One region of the uncultured Holdemanella sp. genome, then DNA from elsewhere that is predicted to be linked to it. Evidence: riboswitches for the same ligand, from Rfam matches in the RefSeq annotation. Region 1 holds a riboswitch; each other region holds the start of a gene.
The links. A riboswitch is a leader RNA that binds a small molecule or an ion and turns the genes downstream of it on or off. The one in region 1 is predicted to bind thiamine pyrophosphate.
Positions count from the first base shown of each region.

Region 2: linked by a shared signal. The riboswitch ahead of Q3907_RS02300 (ABC transporter permease) and the one ahead of Q3907_RS05580 (HAD family phosphatase) in region 1 are both predicted to bind thiamine pyrophosphate.
Region 3: linked by a shared signal. The riboswitch ahead of thiD (bifunctional hydroxymethylpyrimidine kinase/phosphomethylpyrimidine kinase) and the one ahead of Q3907_RS05580 (HAD family phosphatase) in region 1 are both predicted to bind thiamine pyrophosphate.
Region 4: linked by a shared signal. The riboswitch ahead of thiW (energy coupling factor transporter S component ThiW) and the one ahead of Q3907_RS05580 (HAD family phosphatase) in region 1 are both predicted to bind thiamine pyrophosphate.

Region 1 is NZ_CATVYQ010000023.1:2,152-7,903, forward strand. Features, by position in the region: gene Q3907_RS05565 (type I phosphomannose isomerase catalytic subunit) at 1-442, opposite strand, end outside; gene Q3907_RS05570 (Rpn family recombination-promoting nuclease/putative transposase) at 708-1,601, opposite strand; partial or broken gene Q3907_RS05575 (hydroxymethylpyrimidine/phosphomethylpyrimidine kinase) at 1,878-2,445, opposite strand; gene Q3907_RS05580 (HAD family phosphatase) at 2,414-3,004, opposite strand; TPP riboswitch at 3,053-3,152, opposite strand; gene Q3907_RS05585 (DUF1667 domain-containing protein) at 3,158-3,502, opposite strand; gene Q3907_RS05590 (NAD(P)/FAD-dependent oxidoreductase) at 3,502-4,764, opposite strand; gene Q3907_RS05595 (NAD(P)/FAD-dependent oxidoreductase) at 4,757-5,752, opposite strand, start outside.
Region 2 is NZ_CATVYQ010000007.1:12,017-17,768, reverse strand. Features, by position in the region: gene Q3907_RS02310 (ABC transporter ATP-binding protein) at 1-156, opposite strand, end outside; gene Q3907_RS02305 (ABC transporter substrate-binding protein) at 156-1,154, opposite strand; gene Q3907_RS02300 (ABC transporter permease) at 1,151-1,912, opposite strand; TPP riboswitch at 1,956-2,042, opposite strand; gene Q3907_RS02295 (shikimate kinase) at 2,074-2,610, opposite strand; gene Q3907_RS02290 (RQC-minor-1 family DNA-binding protein) at 2,620-3,198, opposite strand; gene Q3907_RS02285 (TraX family protein) at 3,212-3,922, opposite strand; gene Q3907_RS02280 (DUF975 family protein) at 3,919-5,589, opposite strand; gene Q3907_RS02275 (nitroreductase family protein) at 5,646-5,752, shown strand, end outside.
Region 3 is NZ_CATVYQ010000062.1:1,236-6,987, forward strand. Features, by position in the region: gene cytX (putative hydroxymethylpyrimidine transporter CytX) at 1-523, opposite strand, end outside; gene thiD (bifunctional hydroxymethylpyrimidine kinase/phosphomethylpyrimidine kinase) at 520-1,329, opposite strand; TPP riboswitch at 1,446-1,545, opposite strand; gene Q3907_RS09705 (hypothetical protein) at 1,750-3,012, opposite strand; gene Q3907_RS09710 (ABC transporter ATP-binding protein) at 3,158-4,789, shown strand; gene Q3907_RS09715 (helix-turn-helix transcriptional regulator) at 4,882-5,752, shown strand, end outside.
Region 4 is NZ_CATVYQ010000001.1:36,700-42,451, forward strand. Features, by position in the region: gene ppdK (pyruvate, phosphate dikinase) at 1-2,602, shown strand, start outside; gene Q3907_RS00205 (YoaP domain-containing protein) at 2,828-3,577, shown strand; TPP riboswitch at 3,729-3,825, shown strand; gene thiW (energy coupling factor transporter S component ThiW) at 4,012-4,545, shown strand; gene thiM (hydroxyethylthiazole kinase) at 4,526-5,296, shown strand; gene thiE (thiamine phosphate synthase) at 5,293-5,752, shown strand, end outside.

The sequences.
Region 1 (5,752 bases):
CTTGAATTCGACGCTCAAATTCTTCTTTAGTAATTTCTTTGTCTACACCAAAATATAAAAATGAATCTGGTTCACAATCTAAGATATACCACATTTCAGTCTTACCATATTCATGTTCAACACGAAGTGCATATTCATTATCCGGATGAACTTGAATCGATAATGGTTGTTTGGCATCAATAAATTTAATTAAGACAGGGAAAAATTCAAAAGTATTTCCTTTTGTTCCTAAAACACTCTTTCCCTTTTTCTCTAAATATTCAGGGAAAGACAGGCCTTCATATTCTCCACTAGCTACAATACTTGGGCCATCTGGATGCACAGACAATTCCCAGCTCTCCGCAACTGGATTCATATCTGTTTTTTTTCCATAATTTTCTTTTAGTTTAGTCCCACCCCAAAGATAATCTTTAAATGCAGGATTTAACTTAATAATTGCCATCTTATGTACCTCATTTCTAGTTCTATTATAGTTAGTTATTCATATAATGTCTACTTCTTCACACTTCTTAAAACAACGTCTATATCAAGACTAAATATCATTATCTAAATGATATCAATCCTGCATATATCTATATTTTTTTCAACTTAGCTAGAAGATGGATGCGAAATTCACATCCATCTATTAAACTCTATTTTTAAAGTCATTCTAGAAATCTCAAAGATTTGTTCTAGTGTCTAAATGTTCTTCACACATTTAACTACGCCTAAGCTTTCATCAACAGCCTTTCAATCGACTCTTCACTTACTGAGAAGATCGATGCGATACTTGATATACTGAATCCTTTGTCTACCATTGTTTGATACATTTCAAGTTCTTTTTTCTCACTACCCTGTTCAATTCCTTGTTCGATGCCTTTTTTTATCCCTTCAGCTTCCCATTCCTTTGACTTTACTTCAAGCCATCTCTTTTCAGCTTCACACATTTCAATCTTCTCCTTTTCCTCTAATTCTTCTAAATCCAACCATTCTACATCCGTCAATGTCTTGACGACTTTTAACACACTGCTTTTCACAAGCCCAAAGCCATTGATCGTTCCTTCATAAATAGATTGATCATAAATACTTCGACATATGTAGAATAGATTATACACATCTTCTTCATTAAAATTATATGAAGTATTCCCTGCGATTTCAATCAGATTCATTTGGTAGTCATGAAAATAGGATTCAAACCTTTCACCCACCTCTACTAACTCAGAAAGCTTACTAGCTGCATTCCAAGGCTTTTCGCCTGTATAAAATACTAGAATGTGCACCATGGGTAGTTTTTCTTTCGTTTTATTCTTCTTTGACTTCTTTAACATTCGATCATAAGCTACAAACTCATATGCAGCCGCTCTTACAACCATCGAAGCATCCACATAACTTTGATTCTCAATAATGAATGCACTATAAAAATTTCCATCATTATACTTACGAATTACATCCACATGCTTTTCTAGATCCATATTTGAATCATTCATCTCTGAATCAAGTTCCATACAGTTTTCAGGTTTAAGAACTCTTTCTCCATCAAAGAAGTACGCATTAAAGAAGTCGACAAAATAGGCATTGTTTTCTAGAAATTCTTTCATTGTTTTATCTTTTGATTTATTCATGTGATTTCATCACCTCCTATCTCATATACGAAATAAATTGAGGTTTTTCAAAAAAAGATGCATATTTTGATAATTTCACATAATTCAATCTGATTTCACAACATTTACCAAAGTTATACTAAATTTATGACAACAAGGAATGTTATTCTATAAGTGCCTTAAAGATAAGGCAATGAATATAGAAATAAACCAATATTCATATCTCTCTCCTAAAAAAAATAATAAACAAAAAGAGACCATTCTAGACGCCAACACTAGAATGGTTTCTTTTTATTATTATTTATATTCTGTTGTATATTCATTGTCTATCGCAAACGAATGATCCATAGGTCCTGAGCCTTTGCCCAAATCTAGCATTGCTTCTAATGCGCCAGAAATATAATCTTTTGCACGTTTTACCGAAGCATCTAAATCAAATCCTTTCGCAAGATTTGAAGCAATCGCACTCGATAAAGTACATCCCGTACCATGAGTATTTGAATTATGAATACGTTTTCCTTTAAACCAAGTAAACGAATCATTTCTATATAATAAATCATTCGCATCATTAATTTGCCTTATATTCCTTTAGTTTCTCTGCAATCATTTCTATCAAACCAGAACTTGACACCATTCCAATCTTTACGGCATCTGGATAAATATCCGTAAATATCTCATCTAACTGTTCACCTAAAAATTCAGGCGTTACATCCATAATACCTGTTACTCCCAAAGTATTTTGCGCTGTTAATGCCGTAATTGCACTTGTCGCAAATACATGGTTAGCACACATCGTCTTAATGTCTGCTTGAATTCCTGCTCCTCCACTTGAATCACTTCCCGCAATTATCAATGCACTTTGCATCTAAATCTCTCCAATCTTTTATTTTAACTACTTTAAACCCAGCTTTTCTTGCCACATCTATACAATAGTCTGCATCCTCAAACACAACTATATCTTTCGGACTTTGTTTTAAAGTACTAGCACAAGCCAAATAAAAATTCGGATCATCCTTTGGCTTATTCACCTTTGAACAAGTTATAATGTCTTTAAAATAATCTAGAACCCCAAGTCTTTTTAACGCAATTTTTACAAGCTCTTCATCACAACTCGTACCAATCACATTCATTGAATCAAAATGTGAAATAAAATCTTTAAACCCAGGCATAAGATTCACTTCATACTTGTAGAAATCGGATATAAGATTCAACACCGAAGAAATGATTACTTCCTCTGATTTATTGATTTTATAATGCTTCTTTAAATACTCTGCACTTTGCTCTAAACTCATTTTGGAAACAATTTCATCAAGATTTTCTTCTGGAATCCTATCTAAACTTTGTATATATCGACTCGCCAAAGTATTCCATACTTCCATTGAATCAAGTATTGTTCCATCCACATCAAAAATAGAATAATTCATTTTCTCACCATTAAGAAAAAAGCTGCAGAAAACCAATCTGCAGCTCACTATCAAAAAGATATAATTCCCTACGTTGGCATTATCCAAATCAGGTTATTGGGTCTAGGACTAACCTACTCTCAGCTTAAAAGCTCCCCTTTTTTAACAGCAATATTATAAGTCTTTCGTTGCGACTAAATCAACACCCGTACCACAAATATCAGAAACAATCACATCTTTGCGATGTACAGGTGCCTTAACTACCACACGGTTCAATTCCTTCATCACATCAAAAATCTTTTCCTTTGGAATATCCCCATTGGTTTTCACACTCAATCTCTCAATCTCAGCACCCACAATTTTTACAGTACTTGTCACAACACGAATTGGGTGCGTACACTCTTTCTTTCCATAGATTGCACCTCTAGGACAACCATTTCCAGTTACTTTATAATCATTTTCTTCATCAACTTTTAAATGACAACCCTTAGGACATGTTATACAAATTAACTCTCTCATTACGCATCCTCCTCAATAGATACAACCAATTCTTTATCTGCTTTTTCAAGCAACATCTTAGGAATTGATACCTTCTCCATTTCACTTGGAATCACATGCTCTTTTTTAAACCTTGCGATTACAGTATCCCCATCCTTCACGACAATATTTACCTGTTGTGTCGGTCTTCTTACACGGAAAGAAAGTTCAACACTTTTTTCTACATTGTTTTTACGAATATATTGCGGAACCACATACGAAATATTATTTCCATTTACCGTTCTAACAACATGATCTTTAGGTACTTCCCCATTTAAAATATATTGACCAGCACCCATTCCAGCCTTTTCACTTTCCAAACTTACAAAATCCACAAGATCATGCACATGCACAACATTACCTGAAGCGAATACTCCATCCATAGAAGTCTCCATATTTTCATATACAACAGGACCATGTGTTCTAGTATCCATTTCAACACCTAATCCATTTGATAATTCATTTTCCGGAATTAATCCAACCGACAATAAGACGCAGTCACAATCAAATTCCATTTCTGTTCCTTCGATTGGATTTCTATTTTCATCCACCTTAGAAACAACAACCTTTTCTACTCTAGACTTACCCACAATATCTGTAATTGTATGACTTAAATACAATGGGATATCATAATCATGTAGGCACTGAACAATATTACGATTCAAACCATTCGAATAAGGCATAACTTCAACAACTGCCAAGACTTTTGCACCTTCCAAAGTCATTCTACGAGCCATAATCAAACCAATATCACCACTGCCCAAGATTACAACTCTTTTGCCAGGCATATACCCTTCAATATTCACATATCGCTGTGCAGCACCAGCCGTAAACACACCCGAAGCTCTAGTACCTGGAATCGCAATCGCACCACGCGTTCTTTCACGACAACCCATATTTAAAATGATAGATTTAGCCTGAATCATTAAATATCCATGAATACTACTTGAACAATACACCATTTTATCTGGAGTAATCTCTATAACCATTGTATCCAATAAAATATCAATATCTGTTTTATTAACTTCATCAATATATTTACCTGCATATTCAGGACCTGTTAACTCTTCTTTAAAGTGGTGTAACCCAAAACCATTATGAATACACTGATTTAAAATCCCACCAAGCTCCTTATCACGTTCAATAATCAAAACGGATTTTGCACCATTTTGTCTTGCGGCCATTGCGCTCGCAAGCCCTGCAGGACCGCCTCCAATAACTACCACATCATATCTATTATTCATCGCCATTCTCCTTTGTTCTTCCGCACAAAATATAAGAACCATTCTTATCTAACATAATATCAAGTTGACTAACACCTAATTCTTTGGCAAGAATCTCTTGTACTCTAGGACCACAAAAACCTGACTGACATCTTCCCATACCTGCATTGCATCTACGTTTGATTCCATCTAAACTCACTGGTTTTGGACTATGGCGAATCGCATCAATGATTTCTCCTTCACTGATAGTTTCACAACGACAAATAATACGACCATATTCTGGATGTTTTTCAATATATTCCTTTCTTTGTTCATGTGACATTTCTTTAAAACGAACCATTTTTCTTGTAGAAACATAATCCTTTTTTAAATTTAAGAAATAATCTTTTTCCTGCATCATTCTTACTATATCTAATGCGATTGCACTCGCACTACTTAAACCTGGACTTGCCATACCCGCAATTGAGAAGAAATTATGTACATCTTTATCTTCGCCAACAATAAAATCTTTTTTATCACTTCTTGCACGCAAACCTGCAAAAGTACGAATGTTTTCTTGCAGTTTCATATTCGGTACAGATTTCACCGCATTTTCACGAATTGTTTTTAAACCCATAGACGTTGTTGAATAATCATCTACTGTTGTATTTGTACTTGTAGGCCCCACAATCAAATTTCCATCGACTGTAGGAGCTACCAACACGCCCTTACCAATTTTTGTAGGACACTGGAAAATCACATGATGAACCAAGTTTCCTTGTGATTTATCCAATAAATAATACTCACCCTTATTTGGCGTAATCTTATAATCTGTCTTTTTAATTAAACCTGTCACATGATCACACATTACACCTGCACAGTTTACAACTAATGGAGCTTTATACTTATCATTCACAATAAAGATATCTCCATCTTTTTTTATACTCGTAACCTCTTCATTCAAACAAAGCTCTACACCATTTTGAATAGCGACTTCACTTAATGCGATCGCAAACTGCCAAGGATTGAT
Region 2 (5,752 bases), on a different contig from region 1:
AATCAATCCAGCTAATACATTTAGAATAGTAGATTTTCCACAACCACTCGGACCTAGAATAGAAACAAATTCTCCTTCTTGAATAGAAAAAGAAATATCATGCAATATTTCTTTTCCAGAAAATTCAAGATTTAGTTTTTCAACATGTAGCTTCATTATTTTACAAACTCATTTGTATATTGGTCTTTCGCATCGATCTTGTGATCAATCAATCCTGTTTCATACATAAAATCTGTATAATTATCCCATACAGAATCTTTCATAACACCCCATGTATCTGCATCTTTTGCATATTGGCTACTTAAGTATTTTTGGCTTTCCTTAAGGAATTTCAAATCTGTATCTGTCAAAGCATCATCATGTAAAATTTCAGCTGCTTTACTTGGATGATCAATCGCATATTCATATCCTTTTTTAGTAGCTTCCATAAACTTCTTGATTGTATCTGAATTCTTCTTGATCATTTTATTGTTTGTGATAATTACTGGAGTATAGTAATCCAAACGGCTATCTAAATCAGCTAGAGGCATATAGTTTAAATCATATCCATCTTGTAACGCTTTAATAATAGCCCAACCATAGAATTCCCATCCAAGATTCACTTTATTCTTTCCTACTTCATCACTAAGTCCTGCAATACCAGATCCGTCTGATCCTACAATGTTTAATTTACTAAAATCAGCACCCGCTTCATTCATAACCGCTTTAATAACGGCTTCTTCACTTGGTGCTCCCCATCCTGCATATGTCTTTCCTTCAAAATCCTTTACAGAATTGATGTTTGCGCTCTTCAAAGAAACAAATCCAGAAGTATTATGTTGAATAATTGTCGCAATCGTTTTAATTGGAAGTGGATCTTCACTAGTTAAGGCATATGTAACATCTTCCTGGTAAGAAACGCCAAAATCAGCTTTTCCGGCTGCAACCATAGAAGTTGTCGCATTATCACCTGGTTCAATAATATCTACATCTAAACCAGCTTCTTTATAATACCCCTTGTTTTTTGCCACATAAAAACCAGTGTGGTTTGTGTTTGGCGTATAATCCAACATCAATGTAACCTTAGTCAATTTGTCATCTGAATTTGATGTTTGAGCACAGCCAACTAAGCTTAACGCAACTGCAGCTGCACACATTGCTTTTAAAATTTTCATTTTCTTTCTCCTTTTCGTAAATGTGGAAACAATATTTTTTCCAATAAAGACACCCCTAAATTCAATAAGATGCTCCAAAATATAATCATCAATACACACGCAAAAACTTTATCTAACATATACCCATTTTTCACACGAAGCATATAATAGCCAAGTCCTGCTCTACTTGAAAGCCATTCACCTACAATAGCTCCGCCAACACAATAAGTAGCCGCTACTTTTAATCCTGAAAATAAGCCAATGGCACCAGAAGGAATCTTAACAATTTTATAGATTTGAAATAGATTGGCACCAAAACTTTTTAATAAATTGATTTCTTTTTCACTCACTTGCGACAAAGCATCCGTAAAGGATATCGCAATAGGAAAAAAGCACATAAATATAACAATCAAGATTTTAGGCAACAAATCAAATCCAAACCAAATTGAAAATAAAGGTCCTAAAACCATAATGGGAACGGTTTGTGTCACAATTAAATATGGATAAATACTTGTCTTAAATGTTTTGGATAGATCCATACCAATGGAAATCACTATCGCAAAGAAAGTACTTATCAACAGTCCTAAAACAGATTCTTCCAATGTAACAAGTGAATGTTGCATCAAAATATCCATATTCTCAATAAGAGTACTGATGATTTTTGATGGGCTAGGCAAAATATAAAGTGAAATATCAAATGCACGAACATATAATTCCCAGCTACCAATCACTAGAATAAACACAAGCAACGGCATGACAATTCTACGATTTTTCTTCATTATTGCCTCCTTTCCAAAATAAAAAAGGCACCCTAGAGTGCCACTATCAATCGATATGACTCCCTACGCTAGAATTAACCAGATCAGGTAATAAGGGTTTTTCTCAGCAATTGCACCCCTGTCATGTGTGTTTTTACTTGCCCATCGATTATATCACAATCTTAGACTAATTTATATTTCTGGCATATATCCTCTACAATTTCATCTAAACTTTTACCATCCATTGAAATCGAATCCATTTTTGATGCATATAAAGTATGGAAATAATCAAAATCCGCCTGTATTTCTCGCATATAATATGCCTTATGCTTATTTAGATACGATTGTGGGATGTGCAAAAGATTATCATTATCATCCGTGAATACCAAGCGTTTAAAAATATTTTCTGTTCGATCCGTTAAGTCGAAACAAATAATATCTGAATCTTCAAAGAAATCTTCATATGCATCTAAATACGCAATAGGACTTAAGGCAATCACTACATTTTCATTTTCTTGAATCCAAGAAGAAATCATTTCTGCACGCAATTCATCCCGTTCATATTGATCATTATATTCATCTTGAAAACCAAGCATTGTTCCATACTTTTCTTTGATTTTCGTATCCATATCGATAAAATCGTAACCTATTTTCTTTGCCAACAACTCACCAACAGTACTCTTTCCAATGTTACCCATCCCAAAAATTAATATTTTCATTTTGCACCTCTATATACGCCTACTTATCTTATTTTCTACTTCTGCAATTCTTGCTGCAACCTTCTTTACTTCCAACATCTTCCATGCTTCTAAGTAAGGTAGAAATTCCTCTGTTCCATCTTTCTCTATTTTATCAAGCACACGCATGACAACCTGTCTATTTACTTCTTTCATCTCAAATAGAACACGAGCCTTTTTTTCTTCTACATCTAAACAGATTTTCTGATAAAGTTCTTGGGCAAAGGTTTCTTTTTCGATTTGCCATCCTTTATCTGAAAACACCAATAAAGGTAGACGATAATCGTACTCAATTCTGAGATAATCTTTCTTGATCATCCAATCAATGCATTTTGTGATATCATCCAACTTCATATCTTGATAATATCCATAAGCAGGACATTCATTTAGTTTATGTTCAAATATCTTTTTATCCTTTGAACCCTTTAATATTTTCGCCAGCATACTTCTTCCACCAGTCGAAATCAATTCATCTGCCCCTCTTAAAATCATTTGTATATCCTCTTGTGGTAAATCTTTAATTTCTCCTGCATCCAGAATAACTGGCACTCTACGTACTTTTTTACTCATACATGTTTTTCCTCTACATCATTACACGAATCAATCCACACAAAATTAAATGTCCCACATAGAACCAATAGAAGAACCATTTCATAAATGTACTCTTTCCTCTTGTTCCATCATATAAAGACATAATTGGATATACTAAAACAATTCCAAACTGCAACAAACCATAAACTACATCAATACATAAACAATAGACTATTACATACATGGAAATATATAAGGCCATACCTAATACTTGTTTTTTTAAATTACCTTGATTTTTGTAAATATGGTTTGTACAAAGAACTGGAAAGCATGACCAATCACTTGGAAATGCCAACAAACAAAGAATTAGAATACAACCTATTTTCTTTACATCTTTCCAATCTTGATCTTCTACCCATAAACCAATCACCGATAAGAATAGTGGCCAAATAATACTTGTTTGATTTAAGAAGGATTCTTTAAATGGAATCAAAGATATGCCAAAACAGAAGTTATACGCAAAGTGAGCGATAATTGAAAAAATCAATAATCTTTCTAAATATTTCTTTAAACTATGCGTATGCGTATAACCTTCAACCACCATAAACCACATAATAGGTGCTGCCACTCGTCCAATTAAATGTATCAATAAAAGCCACCAGAATTTTTCATAATTCGGATAAAATGTAGTTGCGAAATGATCCATAAACATCGCAATGATCGCAATCATCTTGATTTGATTTCCATTTAACTTTTTTATCATCCTGTAACACCTTCTCCTACATTAGGTTCAAAGTGCGAATAAACAACATCTGCACCAAATAAAAGAAGTAAAACTAAACAGGCAGCAGATAATCTTTTATTTAAATGTTCTTTAACCCAGTTATCAATTAGTGGTGCAATCACATAGACAAAAGCCATACCACCAACGCCAAACACCAATAAACCTTCCGCACAAATTCTTCCATGAAGATTCAAGAAGTAACCCGTATAATCCCACCATTTTTGACCATTATGCGTAAGCTCTAAAACGAGTCCAGTAAAGTATTCAATACATCCGCAAAGAAGTACGGCCATACTAAATTCAACTTTGGGGCGCATTCTAAATCGTTTTAATAAAAGCAGAATCAAAACACAGCCAAAACCATAAATAGGAATCCATGGACCATGTAAAACACCACGATTCACAAATCTTCCATAGCTAATCATTGAAAGACTGACTTCCCAGATCCATCCGACAAAACACATAAAGAAGAAACACATAAGAATGGATGTGATTGTATAATTTCGATTTGGATGTAATACACGAAGATTTGACTTCTTATACTCCTCTTCGATTGGAGATAACCTTACTGGATAACATAATAAATACACTTCGGTAATCATAGTTTCAGCTTCCATTTTATTATAGGTATATCTTTCATATTGTTTTTCTTTAGTGCTCAAATGAAAAATAATCCCAAAATTATCACACAAGAACTTTTTAATACCCGTATACGCATTCTCCATTGGATTTTTCGCATTTAATGCCGCAATCACATCGGAATACGTATTACGCATCAAAGCACGACTTGGTTTTTCAAATAAATACGTATCATTTAAGATAGCACTCTGAAATTCTTTTCTTCTTAATGTATAAAATTCACACATTACTGACATACGATACATATTCGAATAAAATATTGCACTGATTCCAAATGTACATATATCCAAAATGTACCATCCAGCCATAGATAATTGCCATTTAAAACATTCAAATTTATGCCCCTTCATCATATTACGAGATAAAGAAAGTGCATCTTTTAAAGATATCGTCGGATTTTCGGCTAAGATATAATCCACTAAATAATATGTGTAGTAAAAATATATTCCTCCAACAACTGTAAAATTCATAACTGTCAAAATAATAGATTTCACTAACTTCACAAACGCAACATGCATCTGTTTGCGAATACGCATTAAATACACCAAACGGTCTAATGGAAGTTTTGCGTAGACTCTTCCTTCCAAAAAGAGTCTGCGATTAACAACTGGCAATACATTCACAATATATATTCTATAGAACACAGATATGCATAAACCTATTACGACAAAACAAATACTCGCAATATCTTTAGAATGAACAATGGTAGATAAACCTAAAAACAGTGTCTTCACAAAGGATCCTGAAGTAATTCCATTCACCACATGTGCAAATACACCATTGGTCGTACCAAAGACGTCTTCAGGAAGTAAAAATGTCATCGACTTCACAAAAGATGAGTGCATCAATAAACCTGAAACACTCTTGGCATTATCTTGTTTTAAAAGGGATAAAGTCGAACTAAATTCACTTCCCATAAGTACTGCCGCAAGACATAACACTAAATAGGTCGCATAATGTGCTTTTACATTTTTATGTGCATTTTTCTTGATTTCTTTGAGTTTCATACATAAATGATACCATATCTAGTGTAGAATATTTTCAAAAGAAAGAAGGAATGTTTATGAATCCAATTATTCAAAGTTTATTTGATCGCAAGTCTTGTCGAATTTTTGAAGATAAAGAAATATCACAAGAAGACAAAACATTGATACTTCAAGCGGCTATGCA
Region 3 (5,752 bases), on a different contig from region 1:
CACCAAACGTCATTGCTTCTGTACATACAACTGCACTGTTTCCATCAAAGAAGATAAATTTGCTAAGCATTAAAGTCAAAACAAATAAAGCAACCATCGCAACTGTATTGATTTTTCCAAGGTTTGTAATACCAACACCAATCCATACAAGAATCAAGATACCAATAATCAAACACCAGATCCATGCACCTGTATGCATAATACCATCTGCCGCAAGTGCACCATCATAAATCATGATTGCTGTCCATCCAACAAGCTGCAGTACATTTAATGCCGCAAACAAAAGACAACCTTTCTGTCCAAAGCTCATCTTTGTAGAATCCATCGCACTTAAGCGCATTTTCCCACCAATAACACCAGCCAGGAACAATAAGATACAGCCAATGACATGTCCAGCCACAATGGCTAAAATACCATTTTTCAATCCTAAAGGTGCAAGATATGTACCTGTCAGTATTTCTGCAATAGAAACACCTGCACCAAACCAGATCAATGCATTTTCAAACAAAGAAGTTTTTTTCATTGAACATTCTCCTTTGCATATTCATTATCAATTGCGAATGAATGATCCATTGGTCCAGATCCCTTACCAAGATCAAGCATTGCATTCAATGCTCCAGAAATATAATCCTTTGCACGTTTTACGGATGTATCCAAATCATATCCCTTTGCAAGATTGGATGCGATAGCACTGGATAATGTACATCCTGTTCCATGTGTATTAGAGTTGTTAATACGTTTTCCATGAAACCATGTATATGCGTCATCTCTATACAACAGATCATTTGCATCATTGATTTGATGACCACCCTTTACCAGAATTGCACATCCAAATTTTTTAGAAATTTTTTCAGCAGCGATAATCATTTCTTCTTCATTTGCAATCTTCATATCCGCTAGAACTTCTGCTTCTGGAATATTTGGTGTAATGACTGTTGCTAAAGGCAACAATTCTTTTTTCAATGTTTCAATTGCATCATCACTAATAAGTTTTGCGCCGCTTGTTGCGACCATCACCGGATCCACAACAATGTTAGCTGCCTTATATTCCTGCAGTTTTGAAGCAATCATATGAATCAGATCAGAACTAGAAACCATTCCAATCTTCACAGCATCTGGATAAATATCTGTAAAGACTGCATCTAGCTGCTCCCCAAGAAATTCTGGTGTTACTTCCATAATTCCTGTAACACCTAATGTATTCTGTGCCGTTAGTGCTGTAATTGCACTCGTCGCAAATACGTGATTTGCGCACATTGTTTTGATATCCGCCTGGATACCAGCGCCTCCACTGGAATCACTTCCAGCGATTGTTAATGCTGTTTTCATTTTCTATCTCCTTCCTGCATTACTTTTTTAATGCGACATAAGGTGGTGCCCCCAATTTGCCGCCATATTCTAATCAAAAAACAAAAAGCTGCAGAAAAACCTAATCTGCAGCTAACATACAATAAAGATATCATCCCTACGTTGGCATTATCCAAATCAGGTTTCAGGGTCAAGGTCGAACCTACTCTCAGCCACTCAGCTCCCCATTTTTCAACATGTTTATTATAGTTCCTTTGTAACAAGTAAATCAATAATCATTCAATAATCTTTGTTGGTGATTTTCTCTTTTTGACTAGTCCTATTTATATGCTAACATCAAATAATATAGAGAGAATGTTCCTAATGAGAAATTGAATATGTATTTTATATCTAATATTATTATTAGTTTGATAAATAATTACTCGTTCGATTTCCGCTTTTTCAAATTGGTAACATATCACTGGTTGAATCTAAATATGTTTTCAAGTCTTTATAACGCTTGGTTTGTTCGACAAGCATACTTAATTCTTCATAAAAGAATTGTTTATATTTCCCCATAGTATTATCGATTATAATAGGTACTTTATTCACTATAAAATAGGATAGTTCATCATTGTCAGTTTGATATTTATATTTCAAAATGAAGTAGTTCAAAAGATTTTCGTATTGGCTATCACCTTTGTATACTTCTTTGGATTGTATAAAGGATTTAAGTTGATTGATTTTATTTGTCTTTTGATAAGAAATGCATAAATCGATACCTACAATATTCGCATAAGGGGAATCCATAGCTATATATTGTTCAAGATAATTTATGGCTATGTCGTACATATCAATTCTAAAGGCTTGTAGACCGATATTCTTTAGAAGTTGAGATATTTTAATTTTAGGTATGTTTGAATTGTGTGCTTCTACTATATGATTTATTTGAGAAACTAATTTTTCAAATTTTTCTTTTTCTGTATTTGAAAAGGCAAATCCTTTTAGAGAATAAATGTCGAGAAGACGAATATAATTGTTTTTACTGGAATATTCCTCTTCTAAATCTTGACAATAATCAAGCATTTCAGACAATTTGGATTGATTATATAAAATCATCATATGGTTTCCACGATTAATCATGCTGTTTGAATTTTTAAAATCAAAGTAGGAAAAATCATAAATTCCACTAATTGTTCGTTTCTTAAAAACTAGATCTATCATGACTTCATAGAGGTTAGAATTGATAATGTTTTTTAGGGAAATAATATATTCAGTGCTTTGAAGAGTCGGAAGTTCAAATGAGGAATAATAGGTGTAGATCCATTTGAAACACTCGTAGTATTCATGAAAGAAAATGTATTCTTTGAATGGATTTAATTGTTTTATATAGGATTCAGAGATGGATATAAGCTTTTCTAAATTATAATAATCGCAAGCATTTAATAAATCAGAAAAAATGGAAGTTGGCAGGAATTCTTCAATACAATAATCCGTATTGAATTTTAGATTCACCTTTTTTAGTAATTCTTCATAAATAGAATCGTTTTTAATAATAACACCCTGTTCTATTTTACTAAGTGTTTGTCGAGTGCATATTGGCTCATTATACTCATTTAACAAAAAAGAATTTTGTGATAGATGTTTAAATTGTTGAGTTCGATATAGATGGATTAGGTATCCAATTTTCTTTTTATCGGAATCATTGATCTTTAAATAATACATAGCATTCCTCGCTTCATAATTCACTTAATTTTAACACTTTTCATATTTGTGTAGAAGAATCAATTTTTGAAGCTAATTGTTAAAAAAGAAAGATAACGGGATGTGGTAGGTATATACTATTAAATTAAGTAGGGGATGGATGAGAATGTGTCGATATATATTGAGAAATAAAAAATATTTTATAGGTACATTGTGTACTAGTTTATTTGCGGGGGTTGTACCTTTGTTTTTGGCGTATGTAATCCAATTAATATCGGATGTTGCATTTAATAATCATTTTGAAAAAGCGGGTACATGTCTTTTTGCAAGTGTTTTATTTCTTGTATATACATTGATGACGACCTCTATTAATTCAATAATGAAGTCAACTTATAGGAAAAAATTAAAAACAGATTTGGATGAAGATCTCTATTCTAGTTTGATGAATCAATCGTATTCTACGTTTAAAAAAGAGAAGATAGGAAATCAGTTATCTCTATTTACCAATGATATAAAAATGGTAGATGAATATTACTTTTATCCAATATTAAGTATGATTGTCGATATCATTGTGTCTGTTATTATTTTAATATACATTCTTCGCATCCATGTATTTGTAGGACTCATGATGGTTGTGATTGCAGTAGCAACACTTTTGGTGCCGAAGATGATGGAAAAAAGATTGAAAAAGTATTCGAACCAATTGTCTTCTTATTCAGGTATATATAATTCAAAATTAAAGGAGATATTTCAAAATTTCGATATCATATTGGATTTGGGCGTTCTAAAACAGTTCGTGGATAAAGGAAAAGAATGGATTGAAAACATGGAATATAAACAAAAAAATGTAAATATGGCAATATCTTTGACGGGAAACTGGGCTAATTGTATTGCGGCCACTTTTCAATTGATTTTCATGTTGGTGATTGGATTGATGATATTATATGGACATTTAGATATGATATATATGATGCCAATTGTAAATGTTTCTAATAATTTTACTTCGAATTTAAATGATATTTCAAGCAATCTTGCTGGATTTAAGTCGGTGTCGGACGTGAATTCGAAACTACTGAATATTATCGATTCTCATGGACAGGCAAATAAGTTTGTATCAAACTATGATGGAAATATCGATTTGGAACATGTATCTTTTGGCTATACTGAAAGTAAGATGATTATTGATGATTTATCTTTCAAATTTGAAAAGGGGAAAAAGTATGCGATAGTTGGTCCGAGTGGTTCCGGAAAATCTACAATTTTAAAATTGATTTTAGGATATTATCCAGTTCAAAAAGGAAATGTGAGTGTTTTGGATTCTAAGAATGTTTCTATGATTCATCAGGAAAGTCATATATTTGATGACACGATTCGAAATAACTTGAATATGGAGCTTGTACAAACAGATGAAACACTGTTAAAATGTATGAAATTTGTAGATTTACCAGAATTTAAATTAGACCAGAATATTTGTGAGGACGGAAGTAATCTTTCTGGTGGGCAAGTTCAACGAATAGGGATTGCGCGTACAATCGCACATTTAAAAGAGGTACTTTTGTGTGATGAAATAACAGCAAGTCTAGATGCACAGACGGCCATCGAAATTGAAAATCGAATATTGGATTTAAAAGAAGAAACTGTATTATATGTAACACATAAATATTTTGACGAAACACTAAAGAAGTTTGATTGTATTCTTGTATTTAAACAAGGACGGATTGTTGAACAGGGATCATTTGAAGAACTTATGAAAAATAAAGGGGACTTCTTTAGCTTAAAAAACAAGGGACGTATTTAGAACCTCTTTCAACATTCAGTGATGAGATTTAATTCGTGATATAATTAGGAACAAATAATGAGTTCCTTTTTGGATTAGTAGGTGGGCAGTGCATGAATGATTACAGGGGATTATTGATTAAGAAACAACGAAAAGAGTTAGACATATCATTAGAAGCTTTATCACATGGGGTTTGTTCTCCTTCATATCTTTCTAAAATTGAAAATAATATCTTGGTCGCAAATGATGATATATACAATTTGTTGTTTAAAAAATTAGGGATTTCTACGATGGATACAATTAAAGAGGAAAAAATTAAACAGATGTTGGATCTTTTCTTTAAATACTATATGTCATCGGATTCAAAAGTATTTAAGATAATTAATGAGCTTTTGGAATATAAAGATGAGGTTGTGTCATCCTGTTTATTTGTTCAATATCAATTGTTTTTACTGTATGCTTCCGAAATGAATTCTCAAATCAATATATCACTTGCTGAAGTGGAAGCGTATTATTCATACATGGATGATTCGCAAAGAGAATATTTAAATTTGTTTAGATTATCTTCTGGAAATATGGAACTATCTGATAATGAGGAATGGGTATTTATACGAAGGTTGAAGGCCAAAGCCAATCTATATGTATATCAAAAAAATGTTTTTGTGGCATACGATCTTTATAAAACATGTTTAAACTATGCGGTTGAATTAGGAAATAAAACATTGATTGCAGAAATCTTTTGTTCATTAGGATGGCTTTGTCTTGATATAGATTTAAATCAAGCTGAAAAATATTACACAAGTGCCGCTCAGTATGATTCACGATATAGGATGTTGGCTTTCTACAATCTGGGAGCAACTATGATACAGCATAAAGATTGTATGGAAAAGGGAAATCAATATTTAAAGAAAGGATTAAAATCATGTACGGATGACTTTTTTGCAGTCAAATACAAAGAAGTTTTATTTGTATATGAGATTCTAA
Region 4 (5,752 bases), on a different contig from region 1:
TGAAGGCGACGAAACGATGCGTGAGCTATTAGGTGGAAAAGGTGCCAACTTAGCCGGAATGTCTAAGCTTGGAATGCCTGTACCTTATGGATTCACTATCACTACAGAAGCTTGTAACCAATATTATGAAGATAATGAAACTATTAATGATGGTATTAAAGCTCAAATTATGGAGTATTTAGATTTATTAGAAAAGAAATCTGGAAAAAAATTGGGGGATGAAGCGAATCCTTTATTAGTATCTGTTCGTTCTGGGGCACGTGCAAGTATGCCTGGTATGATGGATACTATTTTAAATTTAGGTATGAATAGAACAGTTGCTGAAACAGTCGCAACACTAACTAATAATGAGCGTTTCGCATATGATTCATATCGTCGTTTTATTCAAATGTATTCAGATGTAGTTATGGGGTTGAGTAAAAAGCGTTTTGAAGAAATCATCGATGAAGTAAAGGCTGAAAGAGGTATTACAGATGATTTAGATTTGAATGCGGATGATATGAAAAAATTGGTAGAACTATTTAAAACATTCTACAAAAATGAATTGAAATCAGAATTCCCTGAAGATCCAAAAGAACAATTGATGGGAGCTATTGAAGCTGTATTCCGTTCTTGGAATAATCCTCGTGCTATCTACTATCGTAAGATGAATGATATTCCTTCAAGCTGGGGAACTGCAGTTAACGTACAGATGATGGTATTTGGTAATATGGGTAATGATTGTGGTACGGGCGTTGCCTTTACTCGTAATCCAAGTACTGGTGAAAATAAATTATATGGTGAATTCTTAATGAATGCACAAGGAGAAGATGTTGTTGCGGGTATTCGTACACCTCAAAAAATCGATCAATTAAAAGAAGTAGCTCCTAGTGCTTATGATGATTTTGTTGCGATTACTAAAAGATTGGAAACTCACTATCGTAATATGCAAGACATGGAATTTACAATTGAAAAAGGTAAATTGTTCATGTTGCAGACACGTAATGGTAAACGTACAGCACAGGCTGCTTTAAAGATTGCGTGTGATATGGTGGATGAAGGTATGATTTCTACAGATGAAGCCTTAATGATGGTTGAACCTAAACAATTGGATTCATTACTTCACCCAATGTTTGATGCGGATGAATTAAAGAAAGCCGAGCCAATTGCTTCAGCACTTCCAGCAAGTCCAGGTGCTGCTTGTGGTCAAATCGTATTTAGTGCTGAAGAAGCAATCCAAGAAGCAAGTCGTAACCACAAAGTCATCTTAGTTCGTCTAGAAACAAGTCCAGAAGATATTGAAGGTATGCACGTATCTCAAGGTATCTTAACTGTACGTGGTGGTATGACAAGTCATGCTGCTGTAGTAGCTCGTGGTATGGGTGCTTGCTGCGTAAGTGGTTGTGGTGATATTAAAATGCATGATGATGAAGGATATTTCGAAATTGACGGTGTGAAATATCATCGTGGAGATTGGATCAGTTTAGATGGGTCAACAGGAAATATCTATGGTAGTGCTATTAAAACAGTTCCTGCAAGTATTTCAGGAGACTTTGAACGTTTTATGAACTGGGCGGATGAAAGACGTACATTAAAAGTTCGTACTAATGCAGATACTCCTCATGATGCAAAACAAGCTCATGAATTTGGTGCGCAAGGTATTGGCTTAGTTCGTACAGAACACATGTTCTTTGAAGGTGATCGTATTAAAGCGGTTCGTGAAATGATTGTTTCTAAAACGGCTGCACAAAGACGTGTTGCCTTAGAAAAAATCTTGCCTATGCAAAGAAGTGACTTTGAAGGAATCTATGAAGCTATGGAAGGTCTTCCTGTGACTATTCGTTACTTGGATCCACCTTTACATGAATTCTTACCTACAAATTCTTATGACATTACTCAATTAGCGAAAGATATGCATATTGGTTTAGATGAATTGAAATCTGTCATTTCTAGCTTACACGAATTCAACCCTATGATGGGTCATCGTGGATGTCGTTTGGCTATTTCTTATCCAGAAATTGCTGAAATGCAGACAACTGCAGTTATTCAAGCTGCATTGGCTGTCAATGAAAGACACCCAGATTGGAAGATTGAACCTGAAATCATGATTCCATTAGTTGGTGATGTTGCAGAACTTCGTTATGTTAAAAAAGTTGTATGTGATGTAGCTGACAAGTTGATTCAAGAATCAGAATTCGACATGAAATATCATGTTGGTACAATGATTGAAATTCCTCGTGCTGCATTATTAGCAGATGAAATCGCAAAAGAAGCTGAATTCTTCTCATTTGGTACAAATGACTTGACACAGATGACATTTGGATTCTCAAGAGATGATGCAGGTGGATTCTTACAAGATTACTATGACAAGAAAATCTTTGAATCCGATCCATTTGCGCACTTAGACCAAAGAGGTGTTGGAAAACTTGTTAAGATGGCTACAGAGCTTGGAAGAAGTACTCGTCCAAATATTAAATTAGGTATTTGTGGAGAACATGGTGGTGATCCAGCAAGTATTGAATTCTGTCATAGAGTTGGATTGAACTACGTATCTTGTTCACCATATCGTGTACCAATCGCTAGACTTGCTGCTGCACAGGCTGTCATTAAATTCGATAAATAAAACACTTAGGAGTTGATTGATTTCAACTCCTTTATATGTTACGTGTTGTTTAGCGTGATTATATATAAAATAATCGTATAATTTTCGATGTATTTTTATCGATTTTTGACACTAAATTACACGAATACCTGATAATGAATCATTAAGATGAAACTGATATAAACAGTAATTTTGAGTTGATTGATTTCAACTTCTTTTAGTATACTGATTTTGAGGTGTTGAATCATGGATTATGTATATGTCACAAAAGAAAATATAGAACAAGAACACATTTGTTGTGCCATAAGTAATAATTCAGATGTTCAAGTAAGATCAAAGAAAGATTGGTTGTCTTGTCGTTTTGAAGAAGGTCTTGTCTTTATTAAATCAAGTGTAAGAGGGAAATGTTTTATTGAATATATTCCGGCAAACAATGCGTGGATTCCACTCACTGCAGATCATTATATGTATATTGATTGTCTATGGGTTTCTGGATCTTTAAAGGGACATGGATATTCCAATGAATTATTAAATATGTGTATTGAGGGCAGCAAGAAGAAGGGAATGGATGGAATTTGTATCTTATCTAGTAAAAAGAAAATGCCGTATCTTGCAGATCCTAAGTTTTTAACATATAAAGGTTTTAAAGTGTGTGATGAAGCGAGCAATGGAATACAATTGTGGTATTTAGCTTTTAATGATTCGGATGCACCTAAATTTAAATCTTGTGCGAAAGAATGTCATATCGAAGAGTCTGGTTTTGTCTTGTATTATACAAGCCAATGTCCTTTTAATGCGAAGTATGCTCCGATTATCGAGAATGTTTCAAAAAAACAAAATATAGAATTTAAAGCGATTCATCTAGATACAAAAGAAAAGGCGCAAAATGCGCCAACACCTATCACCACATATGCGCTATTTTACAATGGTGATTATGTAACGAATGATGTTATGAATGAGAAGAAGTTTTTAAAAGTTGTTGAAAAGCTAAAATAAGCATTAATTATCTTGAGATAGGATGGTTTTGAATAATAAATACAACATATAGAATAAGAAGATAGATAAGAAATAATTTTTGTATTGTTTCATGATTGATTACATATTGGCTTGCACTTTGTATTGTTTTGTACTAAAATTCTAAATGTAGTAAATAAATCTGGGGAGCTATTGCTGAGAGGAAGTTCGACTTCGACCCATTAAACCTGACGGATAATGCCGGCGTAGGAAGTATAGATGTGTTTTTGACCTGTCTTTTTACGTTGCAGGTCTTTTTATTTTACTACCTTACTGTAGGGGAGCGCCTAGAGTATAGAAAACAAGCGAGGGAGCCTGAATTGACAGGATGAGAGAGGACTGTTTGTCTAATACCGAAACCACAGATGGTTTTTTGCGTGTTTTCTAGGCCATCTGTATCTGTAGGAGGTAGTATTATGAATAAACACAATTACTTATTAAGCCTAGTCTTTTTTTCAATGATGGTAGCTGTTGGAGTGGTCATTTCACCCATTTTACGTGTGGAAGGAATGTGTCCTATGGCACACCTTATTAATATCACAATGGCTGTATTTATGGGGCCTTGGTATTCATTTCTTTGTGCTTTAGCTATTGGTTTAATTCGTATGGCTGTAATGGGAATTCCACCATTGGCTTTAACGGGAGCTATTTTTGGAGCTACATTATCTGGTATTTTATATCGTGTTAGTAAAGGAAAAATCTGGGCTGCCGTACTTGGTGAAATCATTGGTACTGGTTTAATTGGTTCTGTTCTTTCATATCCAGTAATGACTTATTTATGGGGTAGAACTGGACTTACTTGGATGTTCTATGTACCTAGCTTTTTAATGGGTACAATTATCGGTGGAAGTATTGCGTATGTTCTATTGAAGTCAATGTCTCGTAGTGGTATCCTAGAAAATATTCAAAGAAAGTTAGGAGTGCAAAAATTTGTTGAAACAAACAAATAATTTGATTCACTGTATCACAAATCCGATATCAATTAATGATTGTGCAAATCTTATATTAGCTTTGGGGGCTAAGCCAATTATGGCTTGTCACCCCGATGAAGTTGATGATATCACTTGCCATTCTGCGGCTTTGGCATTAAATTTAGGTAACTTTGATGATGTAAGAGCTAAGTCTATGATGATTAGTGCTAAGTGTGCCAAAGAAAATAAAATTCCATTCATTTTAGATTTAGTTGGAGTGGCTTGTTCAACACTTCGATTGAATTATGCCAAAGAACTTGTTTCTTTATATTGCCCAACCGTCATTAAAGGCAATATCAGTGAGTGTAAGGCTTTTTATGGAATGACAAGTCATGCGCATGGTGTAGATGCAGATATTCAAGATGAAGAGAATATTTATGAAAGTTGTAAGTGGCTAAAAGATATGGCTTTAAATCTTGGTTGTGTAGTTGTGTGTAGCGGTAAAATTGATGTCATTACAGATGGTAAAGAAGTGAATTTAATCTCAAATGGTTGTGACATGCTTTCAAGAATTACAGGAACAGGATGCATGTTAAATGTTGCGATTGCTACATTTTTGGCTAGTTTTCCACCGCTTAATGCTTGTGTAAAGGCAACTTGTTATTATGAGGTAGCGGCAGAAAAGACAGAGTGTAATGGTCCAGGAACTTTCCATATGCATTTTATGGATGAAATCTATAAGCTTACTAGTTTTGATGAATCTTTGTTTAAAATTGAGGTGTTAGGATGAAAAAAGTAGATTATACATTATATTTTATTACTAATTCAGATGGGTATGATGAAGAAACATTCTTAAATAAAGTAAAAGGAGCATGTCTTGGTGGCGCAACAATCATTCAGCTTCGTGAAAAAAATAAGTCGACTTTAGAGTATTATGAACTCGCTTTAAAAGTAAAAGAGATTACTGATTTTTATCATATTCCATTAATTATTGATGATCGTATCGATGTCGCAATGGCTGTAGGATGTGGTGTTCATTTAGGAAATGAAGATATGCCTATTTCCATTGCTCGTAAAATTATGGGTGAAAATTGTATTATTGGGGCTACCGCAAAAACAGTAGAGGTTGCCAAAAAAGCAGAAGCCGATGGTGCTGATTACTTAGGTTGTGGTGCCATCTATCCGACAAAGACGCATGTGAAGACAAAGATTACAAGTGTTGAAACACTAAATGATATTTGTACAG